4 regions of the Arthrobacter sp. NPDC093128 genome follow, and region 4 is predicted to be linked to each of the others. Evidence: riboswitches for the same ligand, from Rfam matches in the RefSeq annotation. Region 4 holds a riboswitch; each other region holds the start of a gene.
What was found. A riboswitch is a leader RNA that binds a small molecule or an ion and turns the genes downstream of it on or off. The one in region 4 is predicted to bind thiamine pyrophosphate.
Positions count from the first base shown of each region.

Region 1: it holds a riboswitch for thiamine pyrophosphate, as region 4 does, so the genes downstream of both, AB0N24_RS11115 (ECF transporter S component) here and thiO (glycine oxidase ThiO) in region 4, are expected to answer to the same signal.
Region 2: it holds a riboswitch for thiamine pyrophosphate, as region 4 does, so the genes downstream of both, thiD (bifunctional hydroxymethylpyrimidine kinase/phosphomethylpyrimidine kinase) here and thiO (glycine oxidase ThiO) in region 4, are expected to answer to the same signal.
Region 3: it holds a riboswitch for thiamine pyrophosphate, as region 4 does, so the genes downstream of both, thiC (phosphomethylpyrimidine synthase ThiC) here and thiO (glycine oxidase ThiO) in region 4, are expected to answer to the same signal.

Region 1 covers NZ_JBFBEY010000008.1:54,087-56,280, forward strand. The annotation lists gene mnhG (monovalent cation/H(+) antiporter subunit G) at 1-143, shown strand, start outside; gene AB0N24_RS11110 (DUF4235 domain-containing protein) at 231-494, opposite strand; TPP riboswitch at 669-812, shown strand; gene AB0N24_RS11115 (ECF transporter S component) at 885-1,517, shown strand; gene AB0N24_RS11120 (ATP-binding cassette domain-containing protein) at 1,534-2,194, shown strand, end outside.
Region 2 covers NZ_JBFBEY010000015.1:78,476-80,669, reverse strand. The annotation lists gene thiD (bifunctional hydroxymethylpyrimidine kinase/phosphomethylpyrimidine kinase) at 1-1,464, opposite strand, end outside; TPP riboswitch at 1,447-1,544, opposite strand; gene AB0N24_RS17995 (Rne/Rng family ribonuclease) at 1,649-2,194, opposite strand, start outside.
Region 3 covers NZ_JBFBEY010000006.1:19,202-21,395, forward strand. The annotation lists gene AB0N24_RS08675 (amidohydrolase family protein) at 1-744, opposite strand, end outside; TPP riboswitch at 831-938, shown strand; gene thiC (phosphomethylpyrimidine synthase ThiC) at 933-2,194, shown strand, end outside.
Region 4 covers NZ_JBFBEY010000001.1:333,880-336,073, reverse strand. The annotation lists gene thiO (glycine oxidase ThiO) at 1-1,283, opposite strand, end outside; TPP riboswitch at 1,270-1,389, opposite strand; gene thiE (thiamine phosphate synthase) at 1,416-2,135, shown strand; gene AB0N24_RS01620 (ferritin-like domain-containing protein) at 2,132-2,194, opposite strand, start outside.

The DNA of each region.
Region 1 (2,194 bases), on a different contig from region 4:
CCGCGCACATGGTGGGCAGGGCCGGCTACCGTACCAAGCACCTGCACCGGGAACTCCTCACCACGGACGAGCTGGAAGCCGTGGTGCAGAAAGCCGCCGACAAACGTGACGCGGACGACGACGAAGCAAGCGGCCGGGCCTGACTTCCCATGGAGTTTTTGTCCAGATAACGCGACTTCGAGCCCGCTCATCGGCCATTTTCTGGACAAAAACTCCAATAGGGATGTGGGCTAGACGATGTCCTGGCTCTTGGCGAAGCGGGTGATGGCACGCTGGGTGCCGCGGTTGGCCAAAACCTGGATGATCGCGCTGACGGCTGCCGAAATCAGGGCAAAGGTCAGGGCGCTGCGCAGGGTGGTGGGAACGTCATCCTTGTCGCCCTTGGGAGGCTTCCTGCCGGTGACCTTTTCCCAGATGACGTCAACGGCCTTGGTGCCGGCGAATCCGGCCAGCAGGCTCACTCCGGTTCCAAGCAGCTTGATGAAAAGACTCATTCCAGGTACTCCTAAGACGGCGGAAACAGGGCTTCCCCTAGCCTAGCCCCCTGAGCGCGCGGAGCACGGTCAGCCTTCCGCCGGAACAAGGCGGCGGGCCGCCCGATTGTGACAACTTCCCCCGGGATTTCGCGGGCCCCCGGGTGTAAACTGATCAACGCCCACAAGGGCGATTTGATACGACAGGGGAGCGTCGCCGTCGGGCATCACTGGAGCAGTCCAGGGGAACCGGAGGCGGGCGCTGAGAGTGCGGACAGCCGCAGACCCTCGAACCTGATCCGGTTAGTACCGGCGCAAGGGAGTCGAGTTCTCAGAGTGTCCGGCAGCAGGCGGCGGAAGCCGCGGTCCGGCCGGGAAACACTCTCCCCTCCTGTACCTCAGGAGGAAGACATGACTGATATTTCTGCAAAGCAGACGTTGCACCACGGCAAGAAGAGCTGGCGCGTGGTGGACATTGTTGTTGCCGCGTTGATCGCGGTGGCCGGCGGCGTTATTTTCTGGGCATGGTCCCAGGGTGCCGCCGCTGTTTCGCCGCCCATGAACGCCGTATACCCGCCGCTGACCGGCCTCATCGCCGGCGGCTGGATGATTCCCGCCGTCCTGGGCATGCTGATTATCCGCAAGCCGGGCGCTGCCATCTTCTGCGAAACCGTGGCTGCCACCGGGGAGCTCATCATGGGCTCGCAGTACGGCGCGTCCGTGCTGTTCTCCGGCTTCGTGCAGGGCCTCGGCGCGGAAATCATTTTCGCCGTGTTCGTCTACAAGAAGTTCAACCTGCCCGTTTCGCTGCTGGCCGGCGCCGCGGCAGGCTTCTTCTGCGGACTGAACGATGCGTTCGCGCCGTGGGGCTGGAACATCGCATACGCTGCCGGTGACAAACTGGCCTACATCATCTTCACCGCCATCTCAGGCGCCATCATCGCTGGGGGGCTGTCCTGGATCGCCACGCGCGGTCTGGCCAGGACCGGCGTGCTGAGCTCCTTCGCCTCCCGCAAGGCAGCCACGGAGCCCGTCTTCTCCTGATGACGGCACACTGCTCATGACGTTTTCCGACAGCGTCCGCCCCGCGGCGGTCACGGCACGGGGCTGGGGCTGGCGGCACGCCGGCCGGTCCCAGCCGGCAGTCCATGGCCTCGACCTGGAAATTCAGCCGGGCGAGCGTGTACTCCTCCTCGGCCCCTCCGGCGCGGGCAAGTCCACGCTGCTGCATGCCCTTGCCGGAGTGCTCGGTGACAGCGACGCCGGTGCCCACCACGGGGGCGCCCCGGACGCCGAGGACTCCGACGAGACCGGCACCCTGCTGATCGACGGCGCCCCGCCGCGCGCCCAGCGCGGACGTGCCGGGCTGATGCAGCAGGACCCCGAGACGCAGGTGGTCCTCTCCCGGTTGGGGGACGACGTCGCCTTCGGCGCCGAAAACCTGTCCGTACCGCGCGGGGACATCTGGAAGCGTGTGGGGGAGGCGCTCGCCGACGTCGGGCTGGCCCACCTGCCGCTGGACCACCCGACGTCGGCCCTGTCCGGTGGCCAGAAGCAGCGCCTGGCGCTCGCCGGCATCCTCGCCATGCGCCCGGGACTGTTGCTCCTGGACGAACCCACAGCCAACCTCGACCCCGCCGGTGTGCTGGAGGTCCGCGACGCCGTGGGCCGGTGCCTGGACAAAACGGGGGCAACCCTGGTGGTGGTGGAGCACCGCGTGG
Region 2 (2,194 bases), on a different contig from region 4:
CCGGGCGGCGTCGTCGGTGATCCGCACCGCCTGCCGGGTGGCGGCGGCGAACTCCTCGTCCGCGTACGTCCGCAGCCAGTCGGCATACGGGTGGCCGGACGGCGATCCGGCGGCCAGGAACTGCCCGTGCAGCGTGGCCCCCACTTCGGCATACAGCCAGAAGCACGGGAGTACCGCTGCCACGAGCACTCCGTAGCTGCCGGAAACAGACGAGGCCAGCAGGTGGTCCACGTAGGACTTGGTCACCGGCCCCAGTCCGGAGTCCACAGTCCGGGTGCTCAGCCACGTCCGGTGCAGTTCGGACTCGACTTCCAGGCATTGCTGTGCCGACCGTGCCCAGAACAGTTGCTCGGCCTCGGTGGGGGCGATCGCGGCAGCACGGGACAGCACCCTGGAGTAGCCGTTCAGGTAGATGGCGTCCTGGGCAAGGTAATAGGCAAAGTGGCGTTCCGTGAGGGAACCGTCGGCCAGTGCGCGGATGAAGTCCAGCCCGTAGATGGCGTCGAGGTCCGGTCCTGCGTCCTGCCGGAGTACTGCAGCGAACTGGCCCTCCGCCGGCACGTCCTGGCCCCTGGGCGCCAGATGGTGGAAGTGGTGGACCGGGCCGTTGCCCGTTCCCACGTCCAGCACTCCGGACTCCCGGAGCGCCCCCTCCAGCCACGGCTTCACTGCCCGCAAGGACGCCTCCCAGTCCCCCAGGCTTGCCTGCACGGTGGCCATGGCCGACGACAGGGAGCACCCGGTCCCGTGGCTGTTCCGGGTGGCGATCCGGCCGCCGTCGACCACCACAACATCCTGGGCCAGCAGCCCTTCGGTGTTGACGAGCGCGTCGGGGCATTCCCCGCCGTCGAGGTGTCCGCCTTTAACCAGCACGGTGGTGCCGGCCTGGGCGGCAAGCCTTTTGCCCTGGGCCAGTGCGGCCTCCCAGTCGCCCGCGAGGGGCTCGTTGAGGAGCATCGCGAGTTCTGCGAGGTTCGGCGTGATCAGGTCGGCCAGTGGCAGGAGTTCACGCAGTTCCGCTTCGGCGGCCTCCTGCAGGAGACGGTCCCCGCTGGTGGCCACCATGACAGGGTCCAGGACCACGACGGCGGGACGGGCCTTTACCAGCCAGCTGCGGACGGCGGCAATCACCGCGGAGTCACCCAGCATGCCGATCTTGACGGCGTCGATGCTGATGTCGTCGCTGATGGCCTCAAGCTGGGCGGTCAGGAAGTCCGCCGGGGGAACGTGGACGGCCCGGACGCCGTGGGTGTTCTGTGCCGTCAGGGCGGTAATGGCGGCCATGCCGTAGCCGCCGTTGGCGGCAATGCTCTTGAGGTCCGCCTGGATCCCCGCCCCTCCGGACGGATCCGATCCGGCGATGGCCACCACCCGCGGGGTTGCGCGCAGGGCGGCGTCCAGGGTGGACCCGGCCCCCGTGGTTGAGGCGGGGGTGGGCAGGAATGATGAAGACAAAGGAGACATCCCTTCGCCGGTGCTAGCCGGACAGGTTCAACGGGTGTGGATCTCAGCCGGCCCTGTGCGCGGCACCCCGTGTCAGTCCCCTAGCCTAGCTGTTTTCCTTTAACGGACTCGCGGGTACGGCCCGAATCCGGCGTATTACTACGCCCGGTTCGGACCGCACCCGCGGTGTCAGTCGGCTGGTGGATCAGAGCTCGGAGGCCGGGACTCCCACGCCGAGGATGATCGGTTCGCTGGCCGGAGCCTTTGCCTGCGCATCCTTCTTTGCCGGTTCCGGTGCCTTCGCCTCGTGGGTGTGCCCTGCCGCGGCCACCGGAGCGCTCTCGTGGTGTTCCACGGATGTTTCGTTCGCCGCGCCCTGGGCACGGCTCGCACTCCGGTTGCGGCGCGGACGGCGCGCCCGGCCCTGCACCGCAGTGTGGTCGGTGTAGTCGGCTTCAGCAGCCTGGGCTGCCGGGGCCCGCGTAGCCGGAACCCGGGCTGCCGGGGCCTGGACCGCCTGAACCGGCTGCTCAGCCGGTGCCGCCGGGCGCTCAGCCGCTGCAGGCTCGCCAAGGTGCGCGAACGCCTCGGCCAGGCGGTCGAGGGTCAGGGCCGCACCGGTGGCCGGCGATTCCCCTGCGTGCTCAACGAACGGAAGCGCAACCTTTTCGCCGCCGAAGGTCAGGACCGCAGCCGGCCGCCCTGCGGCAGCCGCCTCGGCGTCGGACACCTTGGCCGGCCGTGCCGTCGC
Region 3 (2,194 bases), on a different contig from region 4:
CGGAAACTTCGCTTCGGCCCGGTCAGCGATCTCCGGAAAGGTCGCAATATTGATGAGCGTGGGAACAATCGGGACGCGCTGTTCCACGAACCGGGGCAGGTGCCGCGGGAGAAGGCCGGTTCCGTGTTCGATGCAGTCGATGCCGGCGTCGAGCATGTCATCCAGCGTGTCCTCGGCGAAACAGTGCGCGGTCACCCTGGCCCCTTCATCGTGGGCGGCGCGGACAGCGTCCCGCACCACGGCGGCGGGAAACGACGGCGCGAGGTCGCCGGCGCCCCGGTCGATCCAGTCCCCCACCAGCTTGACCCAGCCGTCGCCCGCGAGTGCCTGCTTCCGCACTGCCTCGACCAGGCCGTCCGGCTCAACCTCGACGGCGAATCCCCGCAGGTAGCGGCTCGTCCTGGCAACATGCCGGCCGGCCCGGATGATCCTGGGCAGCTCGCGGCGGTGCTGGAGCCAGCGCGTGTCGTGCACGGCGCCGGCGTCGCGGACCAGCAGGGTACCGGCGTTCCGGTCCGTCATGGCCTGCTCTTCGGCCAGGGACTCGGTAACGTCCCCGGCGGGTCCGAGTCCGATGTGGCAGTGCGCATCCACCAGGCCCGGCAGGACCCAGCCGTCCAGCACAACATCGGCGGGAACGGCCGGCTGCTTGAACGTCAGCCTGCCGTCGACAGCCCAAAGGCCGTGCTGTTCCTGGTTCGGGGCGGTGAGCACGGTCCCGCTGAATTCGATGATGCCAGCCATGGTTCAAGCCTAGTCCGGCGGGCTGCCGCCGCCGGACTTGAACGCCATGTGACAAGGGCACGGCCCCTGCCCTGTGGTAACTTCGTTTACGACCACACGGGTGCCCTTGCAGGGGCTGAGATCGGGCTGACGCGGCCTGCGACCGTTGAACCTGTCCGGGTAATGCCGGCGAAGGAAGTGAGTATTCCGTGAATACACAAGAAACACAGCTGATCCCTGCCCAAAACAACACCGACTCCGACAAGCCGGGCACGATTGAAACGCAGTCGCTGAAGTCCCATTCGTTGGCGTTCATCGCCGACGAGGCCACCGGGATCAAGGTGCCGGTGACCGAAATTGCCCTGGAGGACTCTCCGGGCGGCGCTGCCAACCCCCCGTTCCTGGTGTACCGGACAGCGGGACCCGGAAGCGATCCCGTGGTGGGCCTGGAACCGTTCAGGACCCGGTGGATCGAATCGCGGGCCGACACCGAGCCCTACAGCGGCCGGGAACGGAACCTGCTCGACGACGGCAAGTCGGCAGTGCGCCGCGGCGCCGCCTCCGCGGAGTGGAAGGGCGCGCAGCCCGTGCCCCGCCGCGCCGTCGAGGGCAAGACTGTCACACAGATGCATTACGCACGGCAGGGTGTAGTGACGCCCGAGATGCAGTTCGTTGCCCTCCGCGAGAACTGCGACGTGGAGCTGGTCCGCAGCGAAGTGGCTGCCGGACGCGCCATCATCCCCAACAACATCAACCACCCGGAATCCGAACCGATGATCATCGGCAAGGCCTTCCTTGTCAAGATCAATGCCAACATCGGCAACTCGGCGGTTACCAGCTCCATTGCCGAGGAAGTGGACAAACTGCAGTGGGCCACCCAGTGGGGCGCCGACACGGTGATGGACCTGTCCACCGGCGACGACATCCACACCACCCGGGAATGGCTCATCCGCAACTCCCCGGTCCCGATCGGCACGGTACCGATCTACCAGGCCCTGGAGAAGGTCAACGGCGAGGCCAACGCCCTCACCTGGGAGATCTTCCGGGACACCGTGATCGAGCAGTGCGAACAGGGCGTGGACTACATGACCATCCACGCCGGGGTGCTGCTCCGCTATGTTCCGCTCACGGTCAAGCGGGTCACCGGAATCGTGTCCCGGGGCGGCGCCATCATGGCCGGGTGGTGCCTGGCGCATCACCAGGAAAACTTCCTGTACACCCACTTCGACGAGCTGTGCGAAATTTTCGCCAAGTACGACGTCGCGTTCTCGCTGGGCGACGGACTGCGGCCGGGTGCGACGGCGGACGCGAACGACGCCGCCCAGTTCGCCGAGCTGGACACCCTGGCCGAGCTGACGCAGCGCGCCTGGGAGTTCGACGTGCAGGTGATGGTGGAGGGCCCCGGCCACGTGCCGTTCCACCTGGTCCGCGAGAACGTGGAGCGCCAGCAGGAACTGTGCAAGGGCGCCCC
Region 4 (2,194 bases):
ATTGTGACTGTGGTTGCGGACGGTGCCGGAAACCGGGAGAACCGGTCGGGCCGGAACGGCGTCCAGCGCGGGTCGGCGTTGCCGTCCATCAGCTGCCTGCAGATGGCAGCCGCCGCGGGCGTCAGCAGGACGCCGTGACGGAAGAATCCGGTGGCAATGATCAGCCCCTCAATGTCCCGGCCGGTGCGGGCGTCCGCGACCCGCCCCAGCAGCGGCGCGTTGTCCGGCGTTCCCGGACGGGCCCTCGCGGTGGCTTCCAGGAGCTCCAGTTCAGCGACGGCCGGCACCAGCACCTGCGCGTCGCGCAGCAGCTGGTAGACGCCGCCGGCGGAAACGGCGGCCTCGGCAGGTGCCGCCGGTTCAGTGCCGGTGCCTTCAACGTCAGCAGCGGCGAGGGCGTCTTCACGCTGAGTCGCCCCGATCACCACCGTTCCGTCCTGCCGGGGAACGATATAGACGGGGATTCCGTGGACCATGCCGCGGACCGTTGATGTCACCAGCGGCTGCAGGTATGCGGGCACACGCAGGCGCAGGATGTCGCCGTACACCGGGCGGAGCGGCAGCCTCAGGCCTGGGGGCAGCCCGCCGAGGGCCGCAGACCCCAGCCCGTTGGCAACGATGGTCTCCCCGGCGTGCACGGTGCCTCCCCCGGCCAGGCTGACCCCGCTGACCTGCCCGTCCTCCCGGAGCAGGCCGGCGGCCCGCTCATGCACGGCGGAACCTGCCAGGGACTCCGCAATCAGGGCGAGGAGCCGGCGGGGGTCCACCTGGTGGTCGGCCGGAATGTCGAAGGCGCAGGAGATCCCGGGGCTCAGCAGCGGTTCGCGGGCCCGTGCTTCCCTGACTGTAAGAGGTTCCACTGTGAGGCCGCTTGCCTGCTGGACTCCCCGCAGGTCGGCGAGCGCCCTGCGGTCGGCGGCGTCGGCCCCTACGGCGAGGGTCGACGTCGTGAGGTAGCCGGTGCCGGGGGCTCCGGCGCCGGTATCCTCCGCCTCGAGGCCTGCGGCGAAGGCGGGCCACAGCCCCGAGGAGTGGAGCATGAGTTCCAGGAGCTGTTCCTCCTGGTAGTGGAGTTCGCTCACTGGCGCCAGCATGCCGGCGGCGGCCCAACTGGCGCCAGTCCCCGGTGCGTCGTCGATGAGCACCACGGACCTGCCGGACTGCCGGGCTTCCCACGCGATGCCGTGGCCGATGACCCCTCCGCCTATGACGGCGACGTCGGCGCTGATTTCCCGGGCGCGCGCGGCGGGGCGGCCTGCTGCGGGTTGCGGGTTCATTGTCATCCTTCCCTACGCCGGTACTAACCGGATCAGGTCAAGCGGTCGGCTCTGACGCCCTCTCAGCCCTGCAGCTTTGTGACAGCTGCAGCGGGCTCCCGCGGTACCACCCCAGTTTAGAGGAACTAGGCTGGTGCCATGACCGAGCACGCCGTCCTCACCAGCGCCCGCCTGTACCTCTGCACCGATGCCCGCACCGAGCGGGGCGATTTCGAAGACTTCGTCGATGCCGCCTATGCCGGCGGCGTTGACATCATCCAGCTCCGGGACAAGAACCTGGAGGCCGCCGAAGAGCTCGAGCTGCTTGAAGTGCTGGAGGCTGCGGCCCGCCGCCACGGCCGGCTCTGGTCGGTCAACGACCGCGCCGACATCGCTTCGCTCGCCGCTGCCCCGGTTCTCCACATCGGGCAGAAGGACCTTCCCCTGGCTTCGGCCCGGAAATTCCTCGGCGATGACGCCGTGATCGGCCTGTCAACCCACAGCCCGGAACAGATCGACGCCGCCATCGCCGCGTCTGCCGGTCCCGGCGGACTGGACTACTTCTGCGTGGGGCCGGTGTGGGCCACTCCCACCAAGCCGGGCCGGGCCGCCGTCGGCCTCGACCTGGTCCGCTACGCGGCCGGCGCCAGCGGCAAAACATCAGGCAAAACAGCTGACAGCGCGGTTGAAGGGACCGCTGGCGGTTCCCCGCAGCCGTGGTTCGCCATCGGCGGCATTGACCTGGGCAACGTTGAACAAGTGGTGGCTGCCGGAGCGCAGCGCATCGTAGTGGTCCGCGCCATTACCGAGGCCGACGACCCGGCCGCAGCGGCCAAGTCGCTGTTGGCGGCACTCGACGCCGGCCAGCAGTACAGCTAGCCGGTCAGGCCGAGTTGCGTCATACGCCGTGAATGGTTCCGCGCCAGGCCGGAGATCAG